2 regions of the Polaribacter sp. L3A8 genome follow, and region 2 is predicted to be linked to the other one. Evidence: riboswitches for the same ligand, from Rfam matches in the RefSeq annotation. Region 2 holds a riboswitch; the other holds the start of a gene.

Region 1 (15,966 bases), 160 kb from region 2:
TTTAAATATTGTATTATTTGTAATCTTGTTTTATATTTTTAAAATAAATGCATTTTATATAATATTAAGTACTTTAACATTAGTATTCTTATTTGTTTATTGGTGTTTAGGTGTTTTACTTTTTAAAAGAAATAAGCATACTAAACTCTTTGTATTCTCATATGTCTTTATATTGTTTAGTGGTTTAGACTTTTTTGTGTTAAAAAACTTTGGAATTTCATTATTTGAAAGTAACCAAACCAATTTAAAAGTAGGTGGCTTTCTGCAAATTATTGTATTATCATATGCTGTATTGTATAGAGAAAAAGACTTAAGAAAATATAATTTTTTCATGAAAAATGAGATTATTAAATATTCTAAAAAAATAAAACAACTTACTACACAAGAACAAGAGGAACCTCAAAAGGAAAATTTAGAAAACTTAAGTATTCGAGAAAAAGAAATTTTTGATTTAATTGTATCTGGTAAGTCGAATAAAGAAATAGCTGGTGAAATACATATCTCTGTAAACACGGTTAAATTTCATGTGAAAAATATTTACGGAAAACTAAAAATTAAAAGTAGAAAAGAAGCATTAATCATCGAAAACCAGACTAAACACTAGGTTTTATAGGTAATACTACCCATAAACTACCCACTATTTTTTGTTATATATTTGATATTTGTACTACTTTTGTATTATTATTATTATTATTCCCCCCAATTTTTTTTAAAATATATATGACCTTTAGTAGTTTTACTAAAGGTCTTTTTTTTTTTCATTTTTTTAAGAAACAAAAATAAATAAGAGTTAAACTTATTTTGCAATTAAGAATACACTTGGTTTTCTTGTTCTTGCACTCTAATAAAAGTTGTTCTTTTTGTCAATTCTTTTAATCTACTTGCTCCAACATAAGTACAAGTAGATCTAATACCTCCTAAAATATCAATAATTGTATCGTCTACATTTCCTTTAAAAGGAACTTTAACTGTTTTCCCTTCAGAAGCTCTGTAATTGGCAACACCTCCTGCATGTATGTTCATTGCTGTTGTAGAACTCATTCCGTAAAAAGCCTTAAATTTCTCGCCATTATCTTCAATCAATTCACCACCACTTTCTGTATGACCAGCAAGCATACCACCTAACATTACAAAATCTGCGCTTCCACCAAATGCTTTAGATAGATCTCCAGGAATTTTACAACCACCATCAGAAATAATATGTCCCCCCATTCCGTGAGCAGCATCTGCACATTCTATAATTGCAGATAATTGAGGATAACCAACACCTGTTTTTACACGTGTTGTACAAACAGAACCTGGACCAATACCTACTTTAATAATATCTGCGCCAGCTAAAAGTAATTCTTCTACCATTTCTCCTGTAACTACATTACCTGCAATAATTACTTTATTAGGATGGTTTTTACGCATTTTCTGTACAAAGTTTACAAAATGTTCAGAATATCCGTTGGCAACATCAACACAAATAAAATTTATTTGAGGAAATTTAGCTAAAATTTGTTTTACTTTTTCAGAATCTCCTTTTCCGGTTCCTGTACTAACGGCAATATTTTGTAATGTTTTTTCATCAGCATTTGCTGCAAAATTGCTCCATTCTTCTAAAGAATAGTGTTTATGAATTGCAGTAAATAGACCATGTTTTGCAAGTGCTTTTGCCATTTCGAACGTGCCAACGGTATCCATGTTAGCAGCCATTATTGGTATTCCTTTCCAAGAAATATCGCTATGTAAAAAAGTAAATTCTCTTTCTAAACTTACTTGCGAACGTGATTTTAATGTAGATCGTTTTGGACGAATCATTACATCTTTAAAACCTAATTTTAATTCATTTTCTATTCTCATCTCTATCAAAATTATTAGATGATAAAGGTATTAAATTTGAAAACGATTTTATCAGATTCCTTGTAAGAATACATCTAAAAATACAATGATTTTAATGTAGTAATCGTAGTTTATCAATTTAATAAAAACAGAATTTCTACAACTTTAGATGAACTTCTTAACCTAAATGAGTAATTAAAGTTGTAGTTGGTTAATTATTGCATTTTTTCAAAAAATGTTAAATTATATTTTGGTAACAAATCTGGATGTGTAATTTTTATAATATCCTTTAAAAGTAAATCGGGTCTTGTAGGCGATGTTTCAAAATATATAAGTCCGCCAGTTGCGCCTTTTTTAGTTGCGTAGGTATAAATATTACTTTCTTTAAAAGCAGTAAAAGAGTTGTAATATTGATTCGATTTTAACATGTCTTCCTTGTTCTCGTACAAGCCACAACCCACCCAAAAATTAGCATCTTGTGCTTTATCTAAAACACTTTCTACACTTAAAGGCAAACTACCGTTTCCTTCGCTATCTTTCCATAAATAATTGGTGTTAGCATCTCTAAAATAAGTGGCTATAAAGCTTTTTCCTGCAGGCATATACCATATATCTTTAAATAAACTACCAGAAATAATAGTAGGAATTTTCTTTGCTTTTAAAGCTATTTTTTTAACGGCCAAATAATCTGTTTCAATAGCTTTAAAAACACTATCGGCTTCTTTTTCTTTATTAAATAAAATACCAAAAAATTTAACCCATTCTGCGCGTCCTAAAGGAGTTTCTTCTAACCAATCTCCATTATAAACAACAGGAATTCCGTTTCTTGCAATCGTTTTATATGTTTTATTATTACCATTTAAACCAAAACCAATTACAAGTTCTGGAGCAAGTTCTAAGAGTCTTTCTGTATTCATAGTTTGCTCACTCCCTAATTCTATTACATGACCATCTGCAATGCGTTTTCTTGTTTTTTCTGATGAAATAAAGTTTGTTTGAGGAAAGCCTACTAAATAATTTTCTGCGCCAATTTGTTCTAACATAGATATATGTGTAGTACTTGTAACTACAATGTTGTTAACCGGAATTTTTAACTCATTTTTGCTAATATCCGTTTTATCACCAAGTAAATAAGTAAACCCATTTTTTGCGTTTTGATACGGTTTTTTTATAATTAATTTCTTCTGATTGCCAATTGTAATGATATCAAATCCTTTGGCATATTTTATGGTGCTTTTTACAGAAGTTTCTATTGTTTTAGGAGCTTCCTTTTTCTGACAAGAAATAAAAAAGGTAGTAATAAGTAAGAGAGATAAAAGATGTTTCATTTTAATATTTTATTTTTAATACTTGTGCGTATTGCAATTTTAAATCAAAAGATTTTTCTAACGGAGTTTTATTGATAAAAGAAAACAAGCTTCTAATTACACCGGCATGCGTTACAATAACAACTTTTTTGTATTCTTTTTTTGCTATTTCTAATAAAAAACTGGTAGTTCTAGCGTGCAAATCTAAATAAGATTCGCCATTTGTAGTGGCAACCTTTACAAAGTCATTCATCCAAATATCTAAGGCTTCTTTGTTAATGTCGTTCCAGTTTTGTAATTCCCAATCTCCAAAATCTAACTCTTTTAGGCGATCATCAAAAAGAACAATATTTGATAACTTTTCGGCTAACTTTTTACACCTTTTTAATGGACTACTATACACAACAGTTTCACTATCATCAAGAGAAACTTCTTGTAAAATAGGGGTTATTTCTTCTAAAAAAGTATCGGTAACATCTATGTCCGATTGTCCGTAGCAAATTCCTTTAGCTATTTTTGGCGTGGTATGTCTAATTAATATAATTTCCATAAAGTAAGTATAAATAGATAAAAAACAACTTCAGCAACTTGCTGTAAAGCTCCGGCGCAATCACCTGTTTGTCCGCCAATCCATTTTTTGAAAAAGCGTGCTAAATACCAATACGCTATTAATAGCGGAATAAGGCTTAGAAATACCCAATGATTTTTAAAAAAGAAAAGTGGTAAAACTCCAAAAATGAAAGAAATTACTAAAGATTTAGTACTCATTTGTGTCGTTGTAGGTTTTATTTTAGAACTATCAATATCTCTTACATACGGATGTGTGTAGAGTAGGATAGTAGCTATAAAACGACTGATAGCATGCCCCGAAATAATAAGTAACGGAATATTTACATTAGATAAACTGAGTGTTTGTATTGCCGAAAACTTTAAAATTAACACAGAAAATAAACCAACTACACCAAAGGTTCCTAACCGAGAATCTTTCATGATTATTAGAATTTTTTCTTTGGTCCAACCGCCACCAAAACCATCGCAGGTATCTGCAAAACCATCTTCATGAAAAGCGCCTGTTGTCCAAATAGAAGCAATCATACTTAAAATAATGGCAATTTCTGAGGTGAAAATAAAAGTAGCTAAGTAGTAAATAAGTGCAGCAATAGATCCTACTAAAATACCTACTAAAGAAAAGTATCGGTTACTTTTATTCAGCATTTCAGACGAATGACCCACCCATTTTGGGCATGGTATTCTGGTGAAGAATAATATGGCAGTTAAAAAATAATGGACTTCTTTTTTCATGTGTTAAATACTTAAGCTTCGCTGATGTTGGCACTTTCAAAGGTTGCCATTTCGTTTAAAAATAGTGTTGCAGATTGTATAATTGGCAATGCTACCGCAGCTCCAGTACCTTCTCCTAAACGCAAACCTAAATTTAAAATTGGTTTTACATTTAAGAAATCTAATATTTTTTGATGCCCTTGTTCTCCAGACGAATGTGTAAAAATACAATAGTCTATTACATTTTTATCAATAGTAATTGCGGCAAGTAATGCTGCTGTTACAATAAAACCATCTATTAAAATTGTCATTTTTAAAGCAGCAGCTTCTAAAATAGCACCTGCCATCATTACAATTTCGAAACCACCAAAAGTAGCAAGTGCATCTGTTGGTGATTCTATATTATTGATGTGTTTTTGATACACTTCTTTTAAAACCGTCTTTTTTTGTTGCAATCCTTCACTATCTAAACCGGTTCCTTTACCAACACAGCTTTCTATATTAATTTTTGTAAAATAACTCATTAAAAGTGCTGCAGAAGATGTGTTGCCAATGCCCATTTCTCCAAAACCAATGGTATTACATTTGTTTTGATACGAGGTATTTACAATTTCTTGTCCTTTTTTTATAGCTGCATTACATTGTGTAATTGTCATCGCTTTTTCTATAGAAAAATCTTTTGTTCCCTTTGCTATTTTAGCAGAAATTAATGCTTTGTTTTTATCCAAATCTGCATTTACACCAGCGTCAACAATTTTTAGGTCAATTTTATTTTGCTTACAAAAAACATTAATTGCAGCGCCTCCGTTTAAGAAATTCAACACCATTTGTTGTGTTACTTCTTGTGGATATGGACTTACTTTTTTGGATTTTGTAATGCCATGATCTCCCGCAAAAACAACAATAGTTGGCGTAGTAATTTTTGGAGTTAACGTATTTTGAATACTTCCTATTTTAATAGCAATATCTTCTAACATACCTAAAGACCCAATAGGTTTTGTTTTAAAGTCTATTTTTTTTTGAAGTGCTGTTTCAATTTCTTTAGAAAGTGCAGTAATTTTTGATATCATTTTTATTTTAGTTTTAAAGGCAATCCAGAAACCATAAAAGTAGCCTTGTCAGCTTTTTTTGCAATAAATTGATTTACCCATCCTTGTAGTTCTGTAAATTTTCTTCCAGATTCTGTGGTAGCATGTAATCCCATACCAATCTCGTTAGAAATAATGATGATGTGAGCATCAATTTCTACCAGTTTTTCTATTTCTTGTTTGGCTAATTTTAAAGATTCTTTTACGTCGTATTTTGTGTCAACATAAAAATTTGTCAACCATAAAGTAACACAGTCAATAACAACTGTAGATTTATCAGGGATAACAGCACTAATATTTTTTTCTTCTTCAATGGTTGTCCAACGTTCATCTCTATCAGAAATATGCCTGTCTACCCTTGCTTTAAAATCTTTATCGCAAATTCTAGAAGTTGCCAAATAAAAAGGGTTTTTAGAAATACCTTCTGCTAATTTTTGAGCATAACTACTTTTACCAGATCTTTCTCCTCCAGAAATATAATGAATCATAATTTTTAAAATATAAACACAAAGGTTAGAAACATTTTTTGAAAAAGGAAAGAATATCTTAAATAGTATGTAAGTTTGTTTTTCTTAAAATAAATAAACATGATTGTATCTTCTTTTATGCCTGCAGTAACCCAAATGATTTATGATATGGGTTTACAAGAATATTTAAACGGAATCACTTTTGAATGCCCAAAAATTGCTTTGGCAGAAAAACAAGTTGCTGTTCGTTATAAATTAGAAGGGCAAGTTTTAACAAGTGAAGAAATAAATACTATTTTTTCTAAAACAAAAGCAGAAGGCGGTACTTTATATTATGTAGACGAACCAGTTTTAGAAAGTATTGCGCCAGATGTTATTTTTACACAAGATGTTTGTGATGTTTGCCAGATTGATACTGCTTGCGTTGCAACTTCGGCTTATAAGTTACCTAAGGTTCCTAAATTAATTTCTATAACTCCAAATTCTTTAGAAGATGTTTTTGAGAATGCAATAACTATTGCAGAGGCTATAGGGAAAAAGGAAGTAGGAATTGCGTATGTAAAAATGTTGAAAGAACGTGTTTATACTATTGTAGACACCCAACGAGCAAAAAGAATTCACCCTAAAAGTGTGCTGTTATTAGAATGGATAAATCCTTTATTTAATTGTGGTCACTGGATTCCTCATCAAATAGGTTATGCAGGTGGTATAGATCTTTTATCGCATCCGTCTGGAGACAGTATTGTTATCCCATGGGATAAAATTGTAAAGTACAATCCAGAAGTATTAATTATTGCGCCTTGTGGTTATGAAGTTTCTAGAACTTTAGAAGATATGAAGTTTTTAGAAGAAAAACCCGAATGGAGTAGTCTTAAGGCTGTAAAAAATGGACAAGTATTTATTGCCGATTTTGATATGTTTACACAATCCTCTGCTGCTACTTTGGTAAACGGAATAGAGTGTTTAGCTAAAATGATACATTCAGCGCATTTTGAAATATCTAAAGGCTTAAGTCAAAAGTTTATAAACTATAAGTATTACAATACTCAAAAATAATATACATTTGCCAAAATTAAGGTTTTGTTCTTTTTGAGAACAAATTAAAAGGGAATTTGGTTAAAAACCAAAGCTGTTCCCGCAACTGTAAGCTATTAAGCTTGTAATTAATCTTTATGTCACTGTTTAAAATCTGAAATAATTTCAGATTAAAATGGGAAGACCAATTACAAGACGCAAGCCAGGAGACCTGCCTATTTTTTAAACAATTAAAACTTTCGGGATAAAGGTTAAATGGATTATGAAGAAACTCTTACTTTTTATAACTTTTTTTATTACACATGCTATTTTGGCTCAAAATGATTCTATAAGGAACGTTTTGAAAGAAATTGTTATTGTTGCTGATAAAAAAATAGAAAACTCTAAAGGATATAAAGTTCAAGTATTAAATGATTCTATAATTACAAAAAATACAGAATCATTTACTTCGCTTTTACGTTTTAACTCTTTAATTTATTTAAAAGAATATGGAGCAGGAGGTACGAGTACAGCAAGTTTTAGAGGTACAAGTTCTTCTAATACAGCGGTTGTTTGGAACGGAATAAATATTAATTCTGTTAATAATGGTCAGACTGGCTTTAACTCCATGACTGTTAGTTTATTCGATGCTATCGATGTTAGAAGTGGAGGAGGAAGTATTGAGTACGGTTCTGGTGCAGTTGGAGGTACAATTCATTTAAATGATCAATTATTATTTAATTCTAAGAAAGTAATTGAGAATCAATTTGTAGGTTCAATAGGTAGTTTTAGTTCTTATAATAGTTTGTATAAGTTTAAAATCTCTACAGAAAAATTAGCACTAAAATTAGGAATGTCTTATAATGAATCTGAAAATGATTATAAATTATTAGGTACAGATTTTAAAAATTTTAATGGCGCATATAATAACTTTAATGTAAGTGTTGGTTTGGCGTATAAGTTTAATTCAAAAGCGCAACTTAAATTTTATAGTACAAGTTATGTTAGTAGTCGTTTGTTTTCTGGTGAGTTACCAAACCCAACAGGAGCAAATGATAAATACAAGAATTTTAATAACAGAAATCTTCTTGTATATAATTATAATCAAGATAAGTTTAATCACGAACTAAAACTGGCTTTTTTAACGCAAGAATATCAGTATTTTGATAATAAATTAGTCGATGAATTTAATTTTGGAAAATCGAAACGTTATTTGATTAATTATGATGTAGCTTATAAATTTTCATCAATAAATGCGAAAATTACATCCTATTCTGAGTATGAATCTGTTTTTGGTAAAACGGATCAAATTATAGAGAAAAATAGGAGACAATTTTCACAATCATTAATTTATAATCAAAATATTTTAAATATAGTTTTCTTTGATTTAAAAGTGAGAAAAGACTTTAACTCTGATTATGATGTTCCTAACAGTTATTCTTTAGGAATGAAAGTTAAAACGCATGAAAATTTGTCACTTAGAGCGAATGCTTCTAAAAATTATAGAGTACCAAGTTATGAAGATTTGTATTGGCCTGGTCAAGGAAACACCAAGTTAATTCCAGAAACAGCAGTTCAAGGTGAGTTTGCTGTAAATTATAAGAAAAATAAATTTTCTGCAGATTTAGGCGTGTTCTACATCTCAGCTAAAGATAAAATTGTTTGGACACCAAGTGGAGATGCTACTAGACCAGGTGTATGGACGCCAATAAATATTTCTAGTGCCGTAAACAAAGGAGTAGAATTGAGTCTTTCTTATGCTAAAGACTATAACAATCATTTTTTTGATTTTACAGCGAACTATAGTTATACAGAGGCTAGAGATAAAGACACTAACAAATTATTGATTTTTAAACCAAAACATTTATTTAATGGAAGTTTTGGGTATTCTCATAAAAAAATTAGTTTTTTCTATCAACAATTATTTACAGGAGAAATTTTTACTACAGAAAGTAATTCTAAAGATTTTATACTTCCTAGTTTTTATGTAGCGAACTTTGGAGGAGATTATAAAATAATAAAAAGTATAAAAAAAGAAATTAGCGTTGGTTTTAAAATTAATAATGTGTTCAATAAAAATTATCTAACACAACCAAGAAGACCAATGCCTAATAGAAACTTTAATTTAAATATAAACTATAAATTTTAAACAATGAGAATTAATAAATTACTAGCAATATTAGTATTCGGAGCAATGGCATTTGCTTCATGTACAAGCGATTCATCAAGTACACCAAGAGGTGATTATGAAAATGGAGTGTTAATTAGTGGTGAAGGTAGTGGTACTGCAAGTACAGGTTCTGTTTCTTTTATATCTGATGATTTTGAAACAGTAGAAAACTTAATTTACAAAAAGGTAAATTCAAGTGAACTATCAACTAATTTACAATCGATGGCTTTTGATAACGAAAGAGCTTTTATTGTTGTAGATAACCAGAATACAGTGACAGTTGTAGATAGATATTCATTTGTAAAAGAAGCTACAATTACTGAAGAACTAGCAACTCCTAGGTTTATGACAGTTGCAGATGACAAAGCATATGTTACAAACTGGGGACTTACTGGAGCTTTTGTAGCTGTTTACGACCTTACTAGTTATGATTTTATCAAGAAAATAAATATTGGTGTTGGTCCGGAGAGAATTATAGAAAGTAACGGAAAATTATATGTTTCTCATCAAGGTGCTTGGGGTTCAAATAATATAATCTCTGTAATTGATATTGCTACAGATAATGTAGAAGAAATTTCGGTGAACGAAAGACCAGACGAAATGTTTATTGATAATAATAATTTTTTAGTGGTTTTATGTGAAGGAAAAGCAGCTTGGACAGGTGATGAGACTATAGCTTCAATTACAAAAATAAACACTAGTAATAATACTGTTCAATCTGAAATTATTTTTCCTGCTACTGAACACCCAAGTTTAATGGTATTAGAAAATAATACAATTTATTATGCTGTAGGGAATAATATTTATTCTATAGATACAGATGCTACTAGTTTATCTACAGCAGAAATAGTTACTGTAGAAGGTTTCTTATACGGTATTGAGGTAGAAGGTAATTCATTATTTACTTTAAATGCAAATTTTAAAGATTTAAGTACGCTTAATGTATTTGATATTGCAACTAAAACAAGAACACAAACTAAGAGTGTTGCATTAGGTGCTTCTAAAATATATTTTAATTAATAAAGATCTTTTGAAAAAGGAAATTGAATTAAAAGCTCCTCTTAGAATTTTATAAGAGGAGCTTTTTTATTTATAAGAGTTTTTTCACTTCGTTTTTAATAAACGAAATAGGCGTGTCTGTAGGTGGTAATGTTTTAGAGTAATGTATTATAACATTTTCTCGTAATTCGTTTGCAGATTTAGAGGTTTCTGCAACTTGTCTTAATTTGTTAATTACACTACTTTTGGTTGCTAGAATAGCAGTCCAAGTATCATTAGAAATATAAATTTGTTGCACTAAGTTGTGTTCAAACTCTTGTTCTACATTGGCAATTAATAACTGTAAATAATCGTGTGTATCATCAGAAATAGGTTTAATTCTAACTAACATCTTAACAGGGTTAATACGTTCACAAAACAACAACATACGCTCATAAGCCTGTAATTTTATAGGCAAAGTATCTTTGTTTTTTTGAGCTAGAATCTCCATTTTACTTTTAGGCTTTTGTTGTGCTATAAGCCTGTTAAACATATAATAGCTAACCAAACCTGTAACTGCGGCAGGTAAAATATATACAATACTTTCTATTAATTTGTCTTCCATAAACTAAAGTAAATTTAATACGTACAAATATAGAACTCCTAAAAAGATAGCAAAGCCAAAACTTAATAAAGTACCAATTAAAATATATTCTGTTAGTTTTCTGTCTTTAGATGAAGTTAAATCTCCAAATCTAAAAACCGATTTAGCAGCCAATAAAAAGCCAATAGCTTCCCAGTGGTTGGTAATTACAAACGTAAAAACAAATAAACGTTCTAAAATACCAATATAGCGTCCGGCTTTGGCAAGAGAATCATCATTTTCTTTTTTACTTTCAGGATTCCATTGTGTAATAATTATTTTGATGATAATAGCAGAAACAAAAATAACAAGCAATAAAAAAGTCAATAATAACAAACCTTTTTCTGTTATGATGTTTTCTGATGGCAATTGAAAATCAATATATAATGAAGTTGCCATTACCAATACAATAAGGTGCAAAACTTGATCAATAAAAAACCAAATTCGTTTTGTTTTCTTTTTCTGAAGATATAATTTTAGAACATCAATTAAATAATGAGAAACAACAATTAGTAGAAATCCCAACCAATATTCTTGTAAATTGAATAATAAAACAAGTAATAACAAAAGGGCATGAATACCAATATGATAATATAGTTTTACCGATTTTACTTTCTTTTCCTCCTTGTTTTTAACCCATTTTTCTGGTTGAAAAACAAAATCACCTAAAATATGTGCTAACAAAAATTTTAAAAATAAGAACATTTTATAATTGTGTTTTCTGATGGATTAATTTTCTAAAACGTTTTTCTAGTTTCATCACAGATTCAAAACCAGAACGCTTCTGTCTTTCGCTTACTCGCCCTTGGGTGATCCCTAAAATAGAAGCAATTTCTTTTTGAGTAATATTTTCTGACTCTAAAGACAGTTTAAAAACTTCTGCAGAATTTTTTGTCCAAGAATCCATCGTTAATAAAGCCAAATCAAAAGCAATATTTAATTCTTCATCAATTTCGTGCCAAGGGGTTTTTATGGCAATTGTTTGCTTTTTTAAATACGTATCAAAAGCATAGCCAGAATTTATAAAAGCTTCACCATTAGAAGCTGTAATTTCTGCCATATTAAATTCTTTTTCCCCAATACCAATACCGATTCTTACATCAATATCTTCTGTAGATTTTAGGTGAGATTTTAATTTTAAAGCCGCATAAAATGCATTTTCGCAATTTTCTATTTCCAATTGAAAGCTATCTCCTCTGTAAACCTGCCAATATTTAGGCGATTCGCCAAAAGTAGCTAACGTTTCTTTTAAGGTTTTTAACCAAAAATGATCGTCTTGTTTTCTAGAATCGATAATATCACCTGTTAAAATACTTGTCATTATTACTATAAATTTTAGCTAAGATATCATTTATTATGCTAAATTGCAATATTATCTGCCTTAGAGCAGATATTTTTAATTATCTGTCTTAGGGCAGATAATTGTATTTATCTGCTTATAGGCAGATAAAATAAGGTTTTTCATTTATAATTTGTTGATAAAAATGAAGCTTCTTCTTTTTTAGAAACGAATAGTTTGGTTAATTTCACGGTTTTAAATTCTTTCAAAATAAACTATTGAGCACATATTTAGATTCTTTAAACGAAGCACAAAAACAAGCTGTCTTACAAAAAGATGGTCCTATGATTATTATTGCGGGTGCAGGTTCTGGTAAAACACGTGTATTAACCTACAGAATAGCGCATTTAATGCAGCAAGGTGTAGATTCATTTAACATATTATCGCTAACATTTACCAACAAAGCAGCCAAAGAAATGAAGGCGAGAATTGCTGGAGTTGTTGGTAATAGTGAATCAAGAAACTTGTGGATGGGGACTTTTCACTCTGTTTTTGCAAGAATTTTACGTACCGAAGCAGATAAATTAGGTTTTCCAACCAATTTTACAATTTACGATTCGCAAGATTCTGTTCGTTTAATATCTGCAATTATTAAAGAGAAGAATTTAAATAGAGAACAATACAAGCCAAAACAGATTTTAGGGAGAATTTCTTCTTTTAAAAACAGTTTAATTACGGTTAAGGCGTATTTTAATAATGCAGATTTGCAAGAAGCAGATTTACATGCAAGTAGGCCAGAAGTTGGCCATATTTATAGAGCGTATGTAGATAGATGTTTTAAGGCAGGTGCAATGGATTTTGATGATTTATTATTAAGAACCAACGAGTTATTAGCACGTTTTCCAGAAACGTTGGCAAAATACCAAGATCGTTTTAGATATATTATGGTAGATGAGTATCAAGATACAAATCACTCTCAATATATCATTGTTAGAGCCTTGGCAGATAAATTTGGAAACATTTGTGTTGTTGGAGACGATTCTCAAAGTATTTATAGTTTTAGGGGGGCAAATATTCAGAATATATTAAATTTCCAGAAAGATTATCCGGATGTTAAAACCTTTAAACTAGAGCAAAATTATCGTTCTACAAGTAATATTGTAAACGCAGCAAACTCTGTAATCGAAAAAAATAAAACAAAATTAGACAAAGAAGTTTGGACGTCTAATGATCCTGGAGATGCCATAAATGTAATGCGCACAATTTCTGATGGAGAAGAAGGGCGTTTTGTAGCACAATCTATTTGGGAAAACCAAATGAATCATCAATTAACACCAGATGATTTTTGTGTTTTATATAGAACAAACTCGCAATCTAGAGCCATTGAAGATGCGTTACGTAAAAAAGGAATTGACTATAAAATTTATGGTGGAATTTCCTTTTATCAAAGAAAAGAAATTAAAGATATTTTATCTTATTTACGTATTTTAATCAACCCAAATGATGAAGAAGCGTTAAAGAGAATTATCAATTATCCTGCCCGTGGAATTGGCGCAACAACTATAGATAGGTTAACAATAGCTGCAAATCATTATAAAAAATCAATTTTTGATGTTATAAAATACATTGATAAAATCGATTTAAAAATAAATGCCGGAACTAAAAATAAGCTTCGTAATTTTATGGATATGATGCAAAGTTTGCAAATAGAATCGCAAACAAAAAATGCATTCGAAATTGCAGAAACGGTTGTAAAAAAGGCACAATTAATAAAAAATTTAGAAAAAGACGGAACGCCAGAAGCTGTTAGTAAAGTAGAAAATGTTCAAGAACTTTTAAACGGAATTAAAGATTTTATTACTGATAAAATAGAAGAAGGTGGAGACACTTCTTTAACTACTTTTTTAGAAGATGTGGCGTTGGCTACAGATTTTGATGCTAAAAAAGACGATGACAAACCCTCTGTTTCTTTAATGACCATTCACCAATCTAAAGGATTAGAGTATATGTATGTGTACATTGTTGGTTTAGAAGAAAATTTATTTCCTTCTGCAATGAGTATGAATACACGAAGTGAGTTAGAAGAGGAGCGTAGGTTGTTTTATGTGGCAATAACAAGAGCAGAAAAAGTAGCGTATTTAAGTTATGCGCAAACTCGTTATAGATGGGGTAAATTGGTAGATGCAGAACCAAGTAGGTTTTTAGAAGAAATAGATGATCAATATCTAAACTATATTACACCAAAAAGTACCAATCCAGCAATAAATAATTTTGTTGATAAAAGTATTTTTGATGACGCACCAAAAGGAATTCGTTTTCAAAAACCAATTCAGCGTAAAAAAATGGAACGTGATTTGGTAAAAAAGAAAGAAATTATAATTCCTAAAAACTTAAAAAAAGTATCTCAAGCAACCTCTCAAGCTAATTTATTTGATAGAAATATTGTTGTTGGTAACTTTGTAGAACACAATAGATTTGGTAGAGGAGAAGTAATTGCGCTAGAAGGAAATGGTCCAAATAAGAAAGCAGAAATTAAATTTGGTACTGTTGGTAAGAAGAAATTGTTGCTACAATTTGCTAAATTAAAAGTGATTGGTTAAAAACATTCCTAAAACTAAAAATAAATTGTTATTTTGCAACGTTAAATAACTACAAACTATAATTTGTCAGTTCTAGAGTTACGTTTTTATGCGTAATTTATGGAGAACACTTCTCAAAAATAAACAAATGACATTCGATTTAGAATATAATTCAGAAAGACCGTTAATGATAATACCAGAATACGGCAGACATATACAAAAATTAGTAGACCATTGCCTTGCTTTAGAAACTAAAGATGAACGCGATAAAATGGCGAGAGCTATTGTAGATGTTATGGGTAATTTGCAACCACATTTACGTGATGTTCCAGATTTTAAACACAAACTTTGGGATCAGTTATATATTATGGCAGATTTTAAATTAGATGTAGAATCTCCATACCCACAACCATCAAAAGAAGAATTACAAGAAAAACCAGAAGGGTTGCCTTATCCAAAATCGGCATCTAGATATCGTTACTACGGTAACAATATTCAAACCATGATAGATATTGCTTTAAGTTGGGAAGATGGTGATAAAAAAGAAGCTTTGGTTTTTACCATTGCAAACCACATGAAAAAGTGTTACTTAAATTGGAACAAAGATACTGTTGATGATGCTGTAATTTTTAAGCATTTATACGACTTATCTGATGGTAAGTTAGATTTAAGAAATAGTGAAGAAGAACTTTCTGAAAGTAAAAACCTTTTAAGAAAACCACGTACACAAGGGCAAGGTACAAGTACCTCTAAAACAACATACAAGAAACCACAGCATAATAATCAGAATAAAAATAGAAAAAGATACTAGTATATGGCATCATTTAAAATTGAAGGCGGTCATAAATTAAACGGAACCATTACTCCACAAGGCGCAAAAAATGAAGTTTTACAAATACTTTGTGCCGTTTTATTAACGCCAGAAAGAGTTGTAATAAACAATGTTCCGGATATTATTGATGTAAACAAATTAATTTTTATTCTTGGAGAATTAGGTGTAAAAGTAGAAAAACTAGGTAGCAATTCTTACGCTTTTCAAGCGGATGAAGTGAATTTAAAATACTTAGAATCTGCAGATTTTAAAAGAGACGGAAGTTCTTTACGTGGTTCAATTATGATTGTAGGTCCGCTTTTAGCTCGTTTTGGTAAAGGATATATTCCAAGACCAGGAGGAGACAAAATAGGACGTAGACGTTTAGATACGCATTTTGAAGGATTTATAAGATTAGGCGCAAAATTCCGTTATAATAAAGAAGAACATTTTTACGGAGTAGAAGCAGAAGAATTACATGGTGTAGAAATGTTATTAGATGAAGCTTCTGTAACCGGAACCGCT
Region 2 (15,966 bases):
AACCACATATTCTGAATAGCACAAACCACCGAATAAACTCCGGCTTCTTTCATTGCAGTTTGCCCTAAAACGGGATGTTGGCTTGGTTTATAAAAAACAGCTATATTTAAAGCAGATTCTACAATACCTTCTAGTTTTAATTGGGTATACGCATCTGTTTTCTTTCCTTCGAAAAGTGTTTTAGCCATTTCGTTTTCTTCAAAAAAACTGTCTTTAACTTTATTTCTAATTTCTAAATCTTTAATAATAACAAATTCCCAAGGTTGCGAAAACCCCACCGAAGGTGCATTTACTCCAGCAAACAATATCTTATCTAAATCTGCTTTAGCAATCGCTTTATCTATAAAACGATTTCCTCTAACATCTCTACGAGCGAGTATTATTTGCTCTAAGGTTTCAATATTTTCTGGAGTGAATTTGTTCATTTTTAAGATTTAAAATAAGTTAAAGCTTCAGGTAATGTAAAAGCAGCATTTACTATTGCTGCAGCAACATTACTACCACCTCTATTGCCTTCTATAATTACCCAGTTCGTGTTTTTAGCTTGCGATAATTGCTCTTTAGCTTCTAAAACATTTACAAAACCAACAGGAACACCCACAACTCCTGCAGGTTTAAAATTGTCATTATCTCTTATTTGGTCTACAATTTCGAATAAAGCAGTAGGAGCGTTTCCAACAACATATAAAGCATTCGGATGCTTTTCAATAGCTTTTCTAATTCCTGCTTGAGAACGTGTAATATTTTCTGATTTGGCTAACTCTTGTGCATCTTCATCATTTAATAAACAATGTACTTGATTACCATATTCTTTTATAAATGCTTTTGTAATTCCCGCTTGTACCATGGTAACATCGGTAACAATTTCTCCACCATTTTTAAGATGCGTATGCCATTTTTCAATGACTTGTGGTGAAGCTGAATAATGGTTGAAATCTTCTAAAATTCCTGTAGTATGAATAACTCTTGTTATTGCCCATTTATTAGCAATAGAAAAAGGCAATTCTTTAATATGTTCGGTAACAATTCTAAAACTTTCTTGCTGAATTTCTTTACCTGTATGTGGTTTTCTGTTAAGGTAACCTCTGGGTGTTACTAAATAATTTTTAAACTGATAGGTTTGTGAATTACCAATCATCACCAAACAAAACATATCTACATCTTCAGGATTAAATTCTCCTAAAGTGGTGATTTTAATTTCTTCTTCTGGACGCGTTACGTGTCTAACGATAGCGACTGGAGTAGAAGGGGCACGTTCTTCTAAAAATATTTTTTGAAGTTTCCCTAACTGCCAATGTCTTTTTTTACTTTTAGGATTGTATAAACTAGTAACAAAATCGCCCATGGCAGCGGCCTTAATTCTTTGTTCGATTTTGTTCCAAGGTGTCATTAAATCCGACAATGAAATACAACAAAAATCATGACCTAAAGGAGCTCCCAATTTACTTCCTGCAGCTAAAAAAGCAGAAACTCCAGGTAGCGTTTCTAATTCTATATCGTTTTGGTTTTCTTTGGATACTACTTCGTAAACGATGGCTGCCATCGCATAAATACTTGCATCACCAGAACCAATAACTACTACATATTTATCTTCTTGCGCCTTTTCTACAGCTTTATGTGCTCTTGCTTCTTCTTTACCTAAGGGCATAGAAATTAGCTCAGCATCTTCTTTAAAAAGCGTTTGTCCAAATTGAAAATAATAGTCGTACCCAATAACAACATCTGCTTTTTGTAAAGCATTTTTAACTACGGGTAACATATAATTGATATCTCCAGGACCTAAGCCTGCAACGGTTATTTTCATTTTTTTATTTTTTTAATAATCATAAGAGAAAAATAAGGGGTTTCTCTTTGGTTTGCGGTTTGCCAACTGTTTGTAATAAATTGTTGGTCTGTTCCTAAGCGTTCGGCATAGGTAATACTGTGTTTTTTTTGATCAATTACAGCACTAATAATATCGATAACGGATATGATTTTCATCAATACTACGGTATCAAAATTAGCAATAGCTTCTTGTAATTCTTCTTTAGTTTGTATGCGTGGAATAATGGTTACTTTTTCATTTTGTAAACACAAAGGTGTTTTACTTTCTGATGCTAAATGTAAGTAAGATGTTATACCAGGAATTAAGTCTATCGTTAATTCGTGTGTATTAATTTTTTCTAATAGATAAGAAAAAGAGCTAAACGTACTAAGGTCTCCTTCACTAACTATTACTACGGATAAACCTTTGTTATAATCCGCAAGTATTTGCTGAAAAGCAGTTTCGTAAGTCTCGTTCACATGGTTTCTTCCTAAATCCATCTTTAGATAAAAACCGACTAATTTTTCTGAATCTAACTTATAATGGTCTAAGATTGATAAAGAATAGCTAGCCTTTCTTCCGCCTTTAAACAAAGAGCCTGGATAGTATATTTTATCAGCTTGCTGTAATGCTTTTAAACCTTTTAGGGTAATCAAATCAGGATCACCAGGTCCTAAGGAAACGCCTTGTATTTTTCCTACCATCATATTCCTAAACCTTTTTTAATTTTAGTAAATAGACTGTTTTTTTGTCCCACTTTTTCATCTTCTTCAAACAGAACTCCTTTTACACCTAAATGATGTCCCATTTGTTCTTTTCCTATTTCAGATTCTAGGCCTACAATTTGTTTACGGTATTTACACATTTGGCAATTCATGTTTGCTGTTCCGTTAATAGCTTCTTCTAAACGCTCATCAAAGGCTTTTAAAATTAACTCGTCACTACCAAAAGCTTGTGTGTAAACGTGTTCTAAAGGAGAGGTTTCGCTAAAATCTCTTATTTGCTTATAAATACGTTCTAAAAGAATTCCTGTGAAAAAGAAAAAAGGAATGGCAATAGTACGTTTAAATTCCATTTTACTAGTGAGTTCTAAACTTTTGGTAACGCTTGGGTAAGCAGTACCACTGTAGGCAACGGTTGTAAACCCAAACCCCATTCCTTCACCCAGCATACAAGCTAGTTTGTGAACATCAGAATTGGCATCGGTATCGGTTGTGCCTCTACCAACTACCATTAAACAAACGTCTTTTCTGTCCATTACAGAATGTTTGCTTTCTTCTTCTAAAACTCTTTTTTGAGCTAATTCTAATAAAAATGAATTCACACCTAAATGTTTTCCCATTTTTATGGTTAAATCACTATAGTAGCTTTGAATGGTATTCATTTCATACGGAATATCATTCTTAGCATGTGAACCTGCAAAAAGGATAATTGGCAATGCATAAATTTCACGAATACCTTTTTGATACATGCGTTCAATAGAAGCTTCATAAACAGGATGGTTAAATTCTAAGAAGCCGTAATCTACTTCATAGTCTGTATAACGTGCTTGTAGCGCTGCAACCAATTCTTTAAAAGCGGTAGTTCCTGTTTTGGTTCTACTACCATGTCCGCAAAGTAAAATTCCTTTTTTCATTCTTTTAGTTGATCGGTGTTACACCTATTAAAAATACTACAGGCATCTGTAGCGTTTGTTTTTTTATATCTTCTTCTATTTTATCTAATGTAGAGGAAAGTAAAACTTCGTTTTCTCTAGAAACATTAGAGATTGCATTGATGGGGATTTTTGGGTTTTTACAAACTTCTATTAGTTTAGGAATTATTTTATCTAAACTTTTTAAGCCCATATAAAGTGCCAATGTATTACCGGCATTTAACATTTCTGCAATTCCTTTTAGTTGTGCAGTAGAATAATCTGCGGTATGGGCAGTACATATTAAAATAGCATTAGATTGTCTTCTCTCAGTAATAGGGATATTAGCAGAACTTGCAGCAGCTAAAGCGGCTGAAATTCCCGGAACAACAGTAAACGGAAGTTGATGTTGCTTTAAAAACCGAACTTCTTCTGCAGCTCTACCATAAATATATGGATCACCAGATTTTATGCGAACAACTTTATCTCCTTGTTTACAATGCATTTTCATCAATCTATTAATATTGTTCTGGCGTGTTTCTTGATCTTCTTTATCGCCAAATTTACGCCCCACATAAATCCGTTTGGCTTGTGTGTTGATATCTAATATTTCATCAGAAATTAAATTATCGTGTAAAATAATTTCAGCATTTTCAATAGCATTAAAAGCTTTTAATGTTAATAGATTTTTATTACCAGGACCAGCACCAACAATAGATATTTCTGGTAAATGTTCTTTTGTGTAAATCCATTCAGGATTTGAAAACTGATACTTAAAATTAAGTAATGATTTCGATTTAGAATTGTTAACTATTTTATAATAGGTTTCTTTTGATGAACCAAAAATAGGAGCAGGTAAGTTTAATTTAATAGCTGCGTTTTCATAAAAGTCTTTTCTTTTAGGATGTACATCTGCGCAACCATTTATAATTTCTCCAAAACAGTTTTGTTCTAAAATTGTTTCAATTAAACCGATAGCATCTTTTTGATGAATAAGATTAATAGGGATGTTTGGGTTTTTTAGTTCCCTCTTTTTCGCTAAAAATCTCCCAGGATGACGTTTAGGTCCAATTAATCCGGATAATCGTAAAATAGTTAAGTTGCTACCAAAATGTTCTTGTAATAACTCTTCTGCTTTCACTAATGCGTGTCCAGATGCTTTTTCTGGAAGACAAGTTACAGTTTCATCTATAAGCTCGTTGTTGTTTTGATATACCGATGTAGAGCTTACAAAAATAACCTTTGTAGTTTTAGGCGTGTGCGCTATAATCTGAGCTATTTGTGATGGATGTATCGTTTCTATATTATCAATTCGTTTTGGTGGAAAATTTATAATAAGTGTTGTTGTTTCTGCAATAAAAGATTCCCAATCTCCAATAATAGTATCAGATTCAACGTTTATTCTACAAGTATGAAAAGAATATTTAGCGAGAGATTTTAAAGGTGCTAATGTAGCCGTACTTCCATTAATTGAATAACCACTTTTTTGAAGCTTCAAAGCAAGTGGCAAACCCAACCAGCCTAATCCTAATATGGAAATATGTTGTTTATTCATAATTTTTTAAATCTAGATGTACGTTTTGTAATTGTATTTTAGTACAATATTCCCAAGCTTTATTATTTAGAGAATCGAATTCAATCTGACCTAAAATTTTTCCAAATTTATTTTTAAAACGAATACCTGTTTGTTGTGTTTCTTTATGAAAATAATATTCTGTACTAGAAATTTTAGCTTGTTGTAATTCTTTATTTTCTTTAGGAACAGCTGCAATAGTAAATGGTATCGCTGTTGTTTCTGTATGTAATTCTAATGTGTATGTTTTAGAATAGTCTAAAGAGATGATCTCTTGAAACGAAATTCTTTTTTCATCCGAAGAAATTAAAGAAACTCCTTTAGGATTCTCTAATAGATATAAAAACAATGGGTATAAATATTGGTCAGAACTAAAACCTTTGGTTATAAAACATTCACCTAATTCGGTATCATTTTTTAATTCGAACGGTTTTGGTTTTATAGGAGCAATTTCATTATTAGAAACTTGTTGTTGCCAACCTTTTTTGTATAACAATTCAGAATTAACAAGTGGCGCATTATCAAGATGCCTTTTTACAATAGGCGTAATTTTTTCTGGTGTAAGTTCTTTATACCAATTTTGCCCAGGGTACACAATGCAAGTAGGAGCGTCTTCACATCTACCATTACATCTTGTTTTAATAGTGTGTGTATCATTCCAATGCCCATTGTTACGTAAATAAGCTCTTGCTGTTCTTATAACTTTTTCACTTCCTGCTTTTTGACAAGAACCTCCGTCACAGAAGAAAAAAGTATGTGTAGTGTTGGCGACGTTTTTACCCATAATTTATAAGAAATATGTAAGACTTAGTTTTGTTAAAAATGGAGTTCCAGGTGTAAAATGAATATCGTCTACAGGTTCAGGTTCTCCTTTTAATTGTGAAGAGTCATAAAATACGGCTTCTGTCCATTTATTGTTAAAAATGTTTTCTACGGATACATCTATTTGATATTTAGGAGTTGCGTATTTTACAGCAAAATCGGTTGCATAATCATTATAAAAATTTTCTGGTGTTATAGAAAATTCAACAATTTCATTTGTGGTTGTTAAAAGTGTTTTGTTTGTAGTTTGTACACGTACTTGTAAAATTGTTAACTGTGTTTCAACATCAGTTACCTTACCTTTAAGGGTTTTGTTTTGCGTGAATATGGATTGTGAAAAACACGTTATCCATAAACTGCATAAAATCAATTTTTGCATTTAAAAACGAAATTAAGCAGGTAGGGAAAGAAAATATGAAAAAACATAATTCTCTAACTCTTTACCCGAGAGTTACTATTATAAATCATTGTAATATTGGCAGGTCTCCTGACTTAGCTTAACTTTCATTTACCTTCCCATAGTTTTAATTACTACAGTGGTTTTTATTAATGAAGCCTTTAATAAGCTTTACAGTTGCGGGAACAGTTTTGGATTTACACCAAATTCCCTTTTAATTCTATATTCTAAAAATTACTAAAGAATAAGAAACCATATAACGAGACAAATGTATAGATAATTTTTTGAATTATAAGATTGAATCTAGAATGAGTTGCTTTCTTTTAATAGGAGAAGATTTTGGAAGCATTATAATTTTGAACCCCTTTTTTTTATATTGTTCTAACAGCGCTTTTTCTAACTTTAAACAATAATCAAATTCTTGTAATCTCTGTGCATCTTGACAGTAAATATTAAACCAAGTTGGAGCAAAAAAAACCGTTTTATGGTATGTTTTTAAATAAGGAAAGTTATGTAAATATTTAGGCACTATTTTGTTTTCTACAGTTAAATAAGCTTCTAAATCGAGTAATGATCTATCACAAATTCTTGTATCGGTATTTAATAATTCTTGTTTTGTTTTTTTAAAGACAAGGTTGGTAAAACGTTTTATGTTAGACCAAGGCATTCCATCTCTGTTGTTTTTTTGTTCATCAATAATTACCTTTCTAGAAACTTCATCCATACAAGGAACTGTGTCTTTTAAAAGATTTATTAAGGTTGTTTTACCTGTTCCTGGTGCGCCTGTAATAATATATTTTTTTCGAAAATTAACCATATTAGAATAGTAGTAACAATCCAATCATCAAAAGAAAAAAGAGTATGCTTGTTGTGTAATTTATGTTACTTACTGTTTTAATTTCTTCATGTTCAATTGTTCGATTGTTGCTTCCTATAAAAGGTTTGTCAACCAATTTACCATGATAATAATTAGGTCCACCAAATTGACAGTCTAAAATATATGCTAAAGCAGCTTCAGGATACCCTGCATTCGGACTGCTATGTTTCTTTCCTTCTTTAAAAATAAATGAGAATCCTTTTAATTTAAAGGTAACAACTAACATTAATACTCCCGTAATTCTTGCAGGAATATAATTAGCAACATCATCTAATATTGCTGCAAATTTTCCGAAGAAAAAATAACGGTCACTTTTGTAACCTATCATAGAATCTAGTGTGTTAATCATTTTATAAGCCATTGCACCAGGCACTCCTAAAATTAGAAAATAAAATAATGGAGCAATTACACCATCACTTAAATTTTCTGCCATCGTTTCAAAAGTAGCTACTCTAATTTGTTGTTCGCTTAACTTGCTAGTTTCTCTCCCTACAATCCATGATAAACGTTTACTCCCGGCTTCTAAACCTTCCTTTTTTAAAACATTAAAAACAGCATTTCCTTCTTTTACTAGTGTTTTATTGGCTAAACAATAAAATAGCATAAGTACAGAAAAAGCAATTGCTATAAATTGAAAATCATAAGCGTTTAGATATTTTATGATGAAATACGGCGTAATAAAAGAAGTACTAACTAATAAAATGGTTAATAAAGCACCTTTTAAAAACTTAGACTTGTTTTTATTGAGTAATTTTTCTCCTAAAGAAATACTATTTCCAAAAGCGATAATTAAATGTGGTAGTTTTTTGGGATCTCCAATAATTAAATCTAAAAGAAAAGCAATAATTAATATGTAAATAGTACTTAAATCCATTCTTTTAAGGCTTTGATTAGAATGCTATTGGCTTCTTTACTTTGTGTAGCTACACGAATATATTCTCCTTCTAGTTTATTAAAATTAGTTGCATCTCTAACTAAAATTTGATGGTTGACAATTAAGTGTTCCTTTAATTCTTTTGCAGAATGATGTAATAATTCGACTAAAAAATAAGAAGTATTACTATCACAAACTCTTATATCTTTTAATGTAGCTAACTGCTCTTTAAAAATAGTAGTTTCTGTTATTAATTCTGAAGCGTTAAACTGGATTTTTTTGTAGTTATTGAAAATATATTCACCTGCCTTAATAGCAAGCGTGTTTACGCTCCAAGGCATTTTTAATTCCAATAGTTTTTCTATGTTTGATGAATCAGAAATAACATACCCTAAACGTAAACCAGGAATCGTAAATGTTTTGGTTAACGAACGGACAATAATTAAATTCGAGTATGTTTTAGTTAACGATACGATTGATATTAATTTATTCGTAAATTCGATATAAGCTTCGTCAATAATAAAGGTAGTCTCAGGTTTTTGTTGAAATAAAAGTTCTAATTCATCATTAGAAAATATGTCACCAGTAGGATTATTTGGGTTACATATATATATTAGGTCTGCTTTGGTTTCTTTTATTTCTGATCTAGAGATTAATTTATAATTCAAATTGAAGATTTTACAAGAATCTTCATATTCTGCAAAAGTAGGAGCTACGATAGCTGCTTTTTTATCAGAAAATAATTGAGCGATAAGATAAAATGCTTCTGTTGCACCGTTGGTGAATAAAAATTGATTGCTATTAAGTCGGAATTTCTTAGCCGCCAAAATATTTAATTCATTGGCAATAGGCGAGGGGTAACTTTCAATTTGATGAATGTTTTTTGATACCTCGTTGAGTAATGCTTTTGGACAACCTTTATAATACACGTTAGAGCTAAAGTTGTGTTTAATTTCTCCTTTAATTAAATGAAGGTCATCACCATGTCCGTTTAACATTATTGTGCGCTATTTTTTAAGATGGTTGCCATATCTAAGTTATTATCTATCCAATCTGCTAACTTATCAAATTGTGCTGCTTTAAAAGCTTTGTAATTTATGGCCTTAGCGTTAGGGTATTTTAATTGTAGTAATTCGGTAACTATTTCTTGATTATCAAAAATGCCGTGTAAATAGGTTCCCCAACTTTTATTTCCATCAAAATAACCTTCTTCTTTTCCGTTGATAAGATTCAGGTGTTTGTTTATTGGAACTGATGTTTCTCCCATGTGAATTTCGTAACCTTCAAAAATTTCTTTTAAATCTTTAAAAAGAAAATTACGTTGAACAGTTTGTTTGGTTTTAGAAAGTGTTGTTTCTATATCGAATAAATCCAATCCGTCTACAGATTTAATAGTACTTTCTACAGAAAAAGGATCTTTAATATTTTTTCCTAACATTTGATAACCACCACAAATTCCGATTATAGGTGTTTGGTTGTATTTATTTTTAATAATTGTATCAAGACCATCTTCTTTTAAACTAATTAAATCTTCGATGGTATTTTTTGTTCCAGGAATTATGATAACATCAGCTTTATTTATTTCCTCAGAATCTCTTGTAAAATATAGGTTGATTAAAGGTTCTTGTTCTAAAGACTGAAAATCAGTATAATTAGACATATAATGCAATCTTATAATTGCAATGTTTAATTTATTTTCTACAGCTGTTGTGTTTCTATTATTTAAAGCTACGGAATCTTCTTCTTCAATTATAATGCTTTTATCATAAGGTAAAACGCCTAAAATTGGCACACCTGTTAATTCTTCTAGTTTTTTTCTACCATCAACAAACAAAGCAGGGTCTCCTCTAAACTTATTAATAATAACACCTTTTATAAGTTTACGTTCCCAAGGTTCTAGTAATTCAATAGTACCGTAAACACTACCAAATACGCCACCTTTGTCGATGTCTGCAATTAAATAAACACAAGCATTGGCTGCTTCGGCCATTCTCATGTTTACAATATCTCTATGTTTTAAGTTTAGTTCACTAATACTACCAGCACCTTCCATTACAATAGGATTGTGTTTTGAAGCTAATTGTTTAAATGAATTTTTAGCTTCTTCGAAAAGGTGTTTTTTATTATCACCTAAAAAATATTCTTTAGCAGTTTGATCGCCAATAGGCTTTCCGTGTAAAATAATTTGCGATTTATTTACCGAAGACGGTTTTAATAAAATAGGGTTCATTTCTACCGTTGGCGGAATGCCACAAGCTTCTGCTTGTACTGCTTGAGCTCTGCCAATCTCAAGATTATCTGGTGTAGAAAAACTATTTAAAGACATATTTTGAGCTTTAAACGGAGCAGGCTGATACCCTTTTTGTTTAAGCCATCTACAAATTCCAGTTGTTATCCAGCTTTTACCAACATCAGAGCCAGTACCAACTAACATTATAGGTTGTAGGTTTTGCATTTTAAATTTGTTTTTTTTGAAAAACAAAAATATTGAATAATATATAGTTTTTATGGGCTTTACTGTGAAATTTAAATAAAAGAATAATTAAGTAGTTGGAAAATTGTGTTTAAAAAAATTACTGCGTAGCATAATTATTTTTAATAAAACAATCGAGCGATTTTGGCAAGAGGCAATTTAATACTTCAACAAGTTCTGTACAAGCGCCATGTCTAATTATGGCTACAAATTATTATAGTTCGAATGTTTATTAGAATAACGTATTTAAAAAATATTATTGAATAATACCAAATACGAGATTGGATTATTATATATTTTTTTATTAGTTATGGATTTCCGTAAAGATTTATCATATCAACTGTTTACTTTTAATTTCTAATAGTTAAATAAAAATAGTATGAAAATAATTGAAGCTATTAAACCAGGACCAAAACCTAAGAAACAAGACGGTACGCTTGATAAAAGAAGAAGAGACAATAAAAGTACACCAGGTAACAAACCCTCGTTAAAACCGAGTAAATCAACTAAGAATTGATAATCTATTTAAAGTATTCTTAAAGCCTTTAATTTCATATTTTGTAATGTTTACCTAGAAATTTCAAATATGTTCCTTTACTATAAATCTATCTAGTTTTCACTTGTCAAATCCATCAAAAAATGTAATTTTAAACAAAAAATAAATTGCTTGTTTATCACACTAATTTTAGACGTCATTGCGAATATAATGAAGCAATCTTATAATTAGAATTATACATATATATGTCAGAAAACCAATTACAATTGCATCAAACTTTATGGAGTATTGCCAACGATTTAAGAGGTAATATGGATGCTGATGATTTTAGAGATTATATACTAGGCTTTATCTTTTACAAGTATTTAAGTAAAAAAATGTCTTTACACGCTAATGTAATTTTAAAACCAGATGGTTTAGAATATCACGAAGTGATAGGACATGAAGCAGAAGAAATCTTATTACAAGAAATAAAGTTAGATGCGTTAGATGCGTTGGGTTATTATTTAAAACCTACAGAATTATTTAGCGAATTAGCCAAAAGAGGAAACTCTGGTGGAACCAATAAATTTATTTTAGAAGATTTACAAAAAGTACTCACCAACATAGAGCAAAGCACTATGGGAAGTGAAAGTGAAGACGATTTTGGAAACCTTTTTGAAGATTTAGATTTAACAAGTAGTAAACTAGGAAAAACAGAAGAATCTAAAAATGAATTGATTGTAAAAGTATTAACGCATTTAGAAGGCATTGATTTTGATTTAGAAAACAATGAAAATGATTTGTTAGGCGATGCGTATGAATATTTAATTGGTCAGTTTGCTTCTGGAGCAGGAAAAAAAGCGGGAGAATTTTATACACCGCAACAAGTTTCTAAAATATTAGCACAAATTGTAACTACAGATAAAGAACGTTTAAAATCTGTGTACGACCCAACCTGTGGTTCTGGTTCTTTACTATTAAGAGTTTCTAAAGAAGTAAAAGAGGTTGGTGGCTTTTACGGACAAGAAAGCAACCCAACTACGTACAACTTATGCAGAATGAACATGATTATGCATGATGTACATTATAAAAAGTTTGATATTTATAATGAAGATACCTTAGTAAATCCATCACCAAAACACATAGACAAACGTTTTGAAGCCATTGTAGCAAATCCGCCTTTTTCTGCCAATTGGAATCCAGATAGTATTATTAGTGACGAACGTTTTTCTCCGTATGGTAAAATGGCGCCAAAAAGTAAAGCAGATTTTGCCTTTGTACAACACATGATTCATCAGTTAGATGAAAACGGAACCATGGCGTGCGTTTTACCGCATGGTGTTTTGTTTAGAGGTGCAGCAGAAGGACATATTAGAAAGTATTTAATTGAAGATAAAAACCAATTAGATGCCGTTATTGGTTTGCCGTCTAACATCTTTTTTGGTACAAGTATTCCCACATGTATATTGGTATTAAAAAAAGACAGAAGCAGTCATATTGAGCGCAGTCGAAATATTTTATTTATTGATGCAAGCAATCATTTTGATAAAGTAAAAACGCAAAATGTATTAACAGATGCGCATTTACAAGAAATTATAGATACCTACAGAACAAGACAAACCAAAGACAAATATAGTTATGTTGCCAGTTTAGAAGAAGTACAAGAAAACGATTACAATTTAAACATACCACGTTATGTAGATACGTTTGAAGAGGAAGAAGCAATTGACCTTTTAAGTATTTCTGCGGATTTAAAAGCATTAGAAAAAGATATTGCAGTAACTGATGCAACGATATCAGATTTTTGTAAAGAATTAAATATTGAAACTCCTTTTTAATTTTATACGCGTCATTGCGAACGAAACGCAGTGAAAGTGAAGCAATCTGTTTATGATGAAAGACGAAAACAAAATAACAATAAAGAATACAAGTAATCAACAAACAGATTGCTTCGTGCCTCGCAATGACGAATTGCAAGAGGTTTTGTCATTGCGAGGAGGAACGACAAAGCAATCTGTTTCTTTAATTCCTAAACTTCGCTTTAAGGAATTTGATGGTGATTGGGAAGAAACCACTTTAGGAAATTTATTCACTTTTAAAAATGGTTTAAATTCTGATAAAGAAAAATATGGTTCTGGTATAAAATTTATTAATGTCCTTGATATTATTGGTGAATCTGTAATTACTTATAATTCAATTATAGGAAAAGTAGAAGTTACAGAAAAAGAACTGGAAAAAAATGAAGTAGTTTATGGTGATGTACTTTTTCAAAGAAGCTCAGAAACAAGGGAAGAAGTAGGACAAGCCAATGTTTATGTTGATGAAAATAAAAGAGCTGTATTTGGTGGATTTGTGATTAGAGGAAGAAAAAAAGTAGATTATAATCCATATTTTATGAATTATTTACTAAAAACTTCATCAGCAAGAAAGGAAGTAACTACAAAAAGTGGAGGCAGTACAAGATATAATGTTGGTCAAGATAGTTTGAGTAAAGTCTTTGTTAAATTAACGAGTATTCCAGAACAACATAAAATAGCATCATTTTTAACATCCGTAGATACCAAAATACAACAACTCACCACTAAAAAGCAGTTATTAGAAAACTATAAAAAAGGTGCAATGCAACAATTGTTTAGTCAGCAATTGCGTTTTAAACCAGAGGATACCAATACAAACGTCATTGCGAGGACAAAGGACGAAGCAATCTCTAATTCGAAAAATGCACAAACCTCTTTCCCTGATTGGGAAGAGAAGAAGTTGGGGGAGGTTTCTATAATAACTATGGGGCAATCACCAGACTCAAAATCATATAATGAAAAAGGTAAAGGTTCTTTTCTAATCCAAGGAAACGCAGATATTAAAGGAAGAATTACAAGCCCAAGACAATGGACAAATGAACCTACAAAAACTTGTGAAATAGGTGATTTAATTTTAACTGTTAGAGCACCTGTTGGTTCAATAGCTAAATCTTTACATAATGCTTGTATTGGTAGAGGAGTTTGTTCTATTAAAAATAATAAAAATTCTAATATTGAGTTTTTATATCAATTTTTATTAAGCTATGAATTAAAATGGATTAGTTTAGAACAAGGAAGTACGTTTACAGCCGTTAGTGGAAAAGATATAAAATTATTAAAAATATCTGTTCCATCCCTAAAAGAACAACAAAAAATAGCTACTTATTTAAGTGCTATCGATACAAAAATAGAAAATGTACAAACACAAATAGAAAAAACACAAGCGTTTAAAAAAGGGTTGTTGCAGCAAATGTTTGTTTAAGAAAGAGCAGGAAACCCAACGAGCAGATTGCTTCATTCTTCGCAATGACGAGTTTTAAAGCAATGACGAGCGCATGAGTGTCATTGCGAAGAATGAAGCAATCCCACACAAGAGTGAGAACACAAGCGTTTAAAAAAAGGTTGTTGCAACAGATGTTTGTTAAATAAAATGCAGGAAACCCAACGAACAGATTGCTTCGTGCCTCGCAATGACGAGTTTTAAAGCAATGACGAGCGCATGAGTGTCATTGCGAAGAATGAAGCAATCCCAAACAAGAATGAGAACACAAGCGTTTAAAAAAAGGTTGTTGCAGCAAATGTTTGTTTAATAAAACGCAGGAAACCCAACGAACAGATTGCTTCATTCTTCGCAATGACGAGTTTTAAAGCAATGACGAGCGCATGAGTGTCATTGCGAAGAATGAAGCAATCCCACACAAGAGTGAGAACACAAGCGTTTAAAAAAAGGTTGTTGCAACAGATGTTTGTTAAATAAAATGCAGGAAACCCAACGAACAGATTGCTTCGTGCCTCGCAATGACGAGTTTTAAAGCAATGACGAGCGCATGAGTGTCATTGCGAAGAATGAAGCAATCCCACACAAGAGTGAGAACACAAGCGTTTAAAAAAAGGTTGTTGCAACAGATGTTTGTTTAATAAAATGCAGGAAACCCAACGAGCAGATTGCTTCATTCTTCGCAATGACGAGTGTTAATTAAGTTTATTTGCAATGACGTATTAGATTATGAAACCAGGATTCATTTACATACTAACCAACAAAAACAACACCACTTTATACATTGGTGTTACAGCCGATTTAGAGCAGCGAATAAAACAACATCAATCTAAAATTGATAAAAAATCTTTTACAGCCAGATATAATTTAAGTAAATTAGTTTATTATGAATCTTTTCAAATGATTGGTGATGCAATTGCAAGAGAAAAGCAGTTAAAAGGAGGAAATAGAGCGCAAAAAATTGCATTAATAGAAAGTATGAATCCGGAATGGGAGGAATTGTTTTATGAGTGTTAACGTACTCGTCATTGCGAGGAGGCACGACAAAGCAATCCCACGCAAGAGTGAGAACGCAAGAGTAAAAACATACAGAAAATGCATACGGGTTAAAACAAGAGTAGGAAACCCAACAAACAGATTGCTTTGCTTCGTACCTCGCAATAACTAACTCGCAATAACAGAGGACTCAAACAGATTGCTTCGGCAAAAAAGCCTCGCAATGACAGAAGGAAAGAAAAACAATGTTTTACGCATCTTTTTTAAGAGTTTCGCACGTTTTTTAGTTATATTTGAATAAGTATTTTTCACCAATTACTGTAAATTATAAGTGTTTTTCACTAATTGTAAGTGTTTTTCACCAAAATTTAAAAAACTATTTTTCACCAAAATCAATGAATAATAAGCCTTTTTCACTTAAAATAACTGTTTTTCGCGGTAAAACAGCACCAGAAGAAGCCTATTTAGTAGGTTATGGAGCTATTATTGAAGCCTATAATTTAGAAGTGCCAATACCAAATCAATTGGCATTAATTAGTTTTAAAAAGAGAAAGTACACTACAGAAAATTTTAAAGTATTTACATCTAGACATCAACCAGAAGAAACACTTTACAAGCAACTTATATTTGCCTTAAAATATGAAGGAGTTAACTTATTAGTCTTAAAAAAACTATTCGAAAAAATACCACAACAAGAAATAGAAAACATTATTACTTTAGAATTATTAGGACAATATAGTCGTAG

The links. Region 2 has a riboswitch for cobalamin ahead of GQR92_RS01995 (hypothetical protein). Riboswitches for the same ligand answer to the same signal wherever they lie in the genome.
Region 1: linked by a shared signal. The riboswitch ahead of GQR92_RS02590 (TonB-dependent receptor plug domain-containing protein) and the one ahead of GQR92_RS01995 (hypothetical protein) in region 2 are both predicted to bind cobalamin.

Annotation. Positions count from the first base shown of each region.
Region 1 is NZ_CP047026.1:708,448-724,413, reverse strand. It holds gene GQR92_RS02630 (LuxR C-terminal-related transcriptional regulator) at 1-604, shown strand, start outside; gene GQR92_RS02625 (GMP reductase) at 808-1,845, opposite strand; gene GQR92_RS02620 (ABC transporter substrate-binding protein) at 2,040-3,152, opposite strand; gene cobC (alpha-ribazole phosphatase) at 3,154-3,681, opposite strand; gene GQR92_RS02610 (adenosylcobinamide-GDP ribazoletransferase) at 3,666-4,433, opposite strand; gene cobT (nicotinate-nucleotide--dimethylbenzimidazole phosphoribosyltransferase) at 4,445-5,482, opposite strand; gene GQR92_RS02600 (bifunctional adenosylcobinamide kinase/adenosylcobinamide-phosphate guanylyltransferase) at 5,485-5,988, opposite strand; gene GQR92_RS02595 (ABC transporter substrate-binding protein) at 6,088-7,023, shown strand; cobalamin riboswitch at 7,026-7,235, shown strand; gene GQR92_RS02590 (TonB-dependent receptor plug domain-containing protein) at 7,265-9,130, shown strand; gene GQR92_RS02585 (YncE family protein) at 9,134-10,171, shown strand; gene GQR92_RS02580 (DUF7935 family protein) at 10,242-10,754, opposite strand; gene GQR92_RS02575 (DUF3307 domain-containing protein) at 10,758-11,477, opposite strand; gene GQR92_RS02570 (SatD family protein) at 11,479-12,093, opposite strand; gene GQR92_RS02565 (ATP-dependent helicase) at 12,330-14,651, shown strand; gene GQR92_RS02560 (DUF4290 domain-containing protein) at 14,779-15,441, shown strand; gene murA (UDP-N-acetylglucosamine 1-carboxyvinyltransferase) at 15,445-15,966, shown strand, end outside.
Region 2 is NZ_CP047026.1:546,379-562,344, reverse strand. It holds gene bluB (5,6-dimethylbenzimidazole synthase) at 1-425, opposite strand, end outside; gene cobJ (precorrin-3B C(17)-methyltransferase) at 428-1,804, opposite strand; gene cobI (precorrin-2 C(20)-methyltransferase) at 1,801-2,511, opposite strand; gene GQR92_RS02010 (sirohydrochlorin chelatase) at 2,508-3,440, opposite strand; gene cobA (uroporphyrinogen-III C-methyltransferase) at 3,445-4,992, opposite strand; gene GQR92_RS02000 ((2Fe-2S) ferredoxin domain-containing protein) at 4,985-5,794, opposite strand; gene GQR92_RS01995 (hypothetical protein) at 5,798-6,202, opposite strand; cobalamin riboswitch at 6,293-6,500, opposite strand; gene GQR92_RS01990 (AAA family ATPase) at 6,519-7,046, opposite strand; gene cbiB (adenosylcobinamide-phosphate synthase CbiB) at 7,048-7,980, opposite strand; gene GQR92_RS01980 (pyridoxal phosphate-dependent aminotransferase) at 7,971-8,978, opposite strand; gene GQR92_RS01975 (cobyric acid synthase) at 8,978-10,435, opposite strand; gene GQR92_RS17770 (hypothetical protein) at 10,833-10,970, shown strand; gene GQR92_RS01970 (type I restriction-modification system subunit M) at 11,195-12,769, shown strand; gene GQR92_RS01965 (restriction endonuclease subunit S) at 12,822-14,210, shown strand; gene GQR92_RS01960 (GIY-YIG nuclease family protein) at 14,955-15,242, shown strand; gene GQR92_RS01955 (Fic family protein) at 15,617-15,966, shown strand, end outside.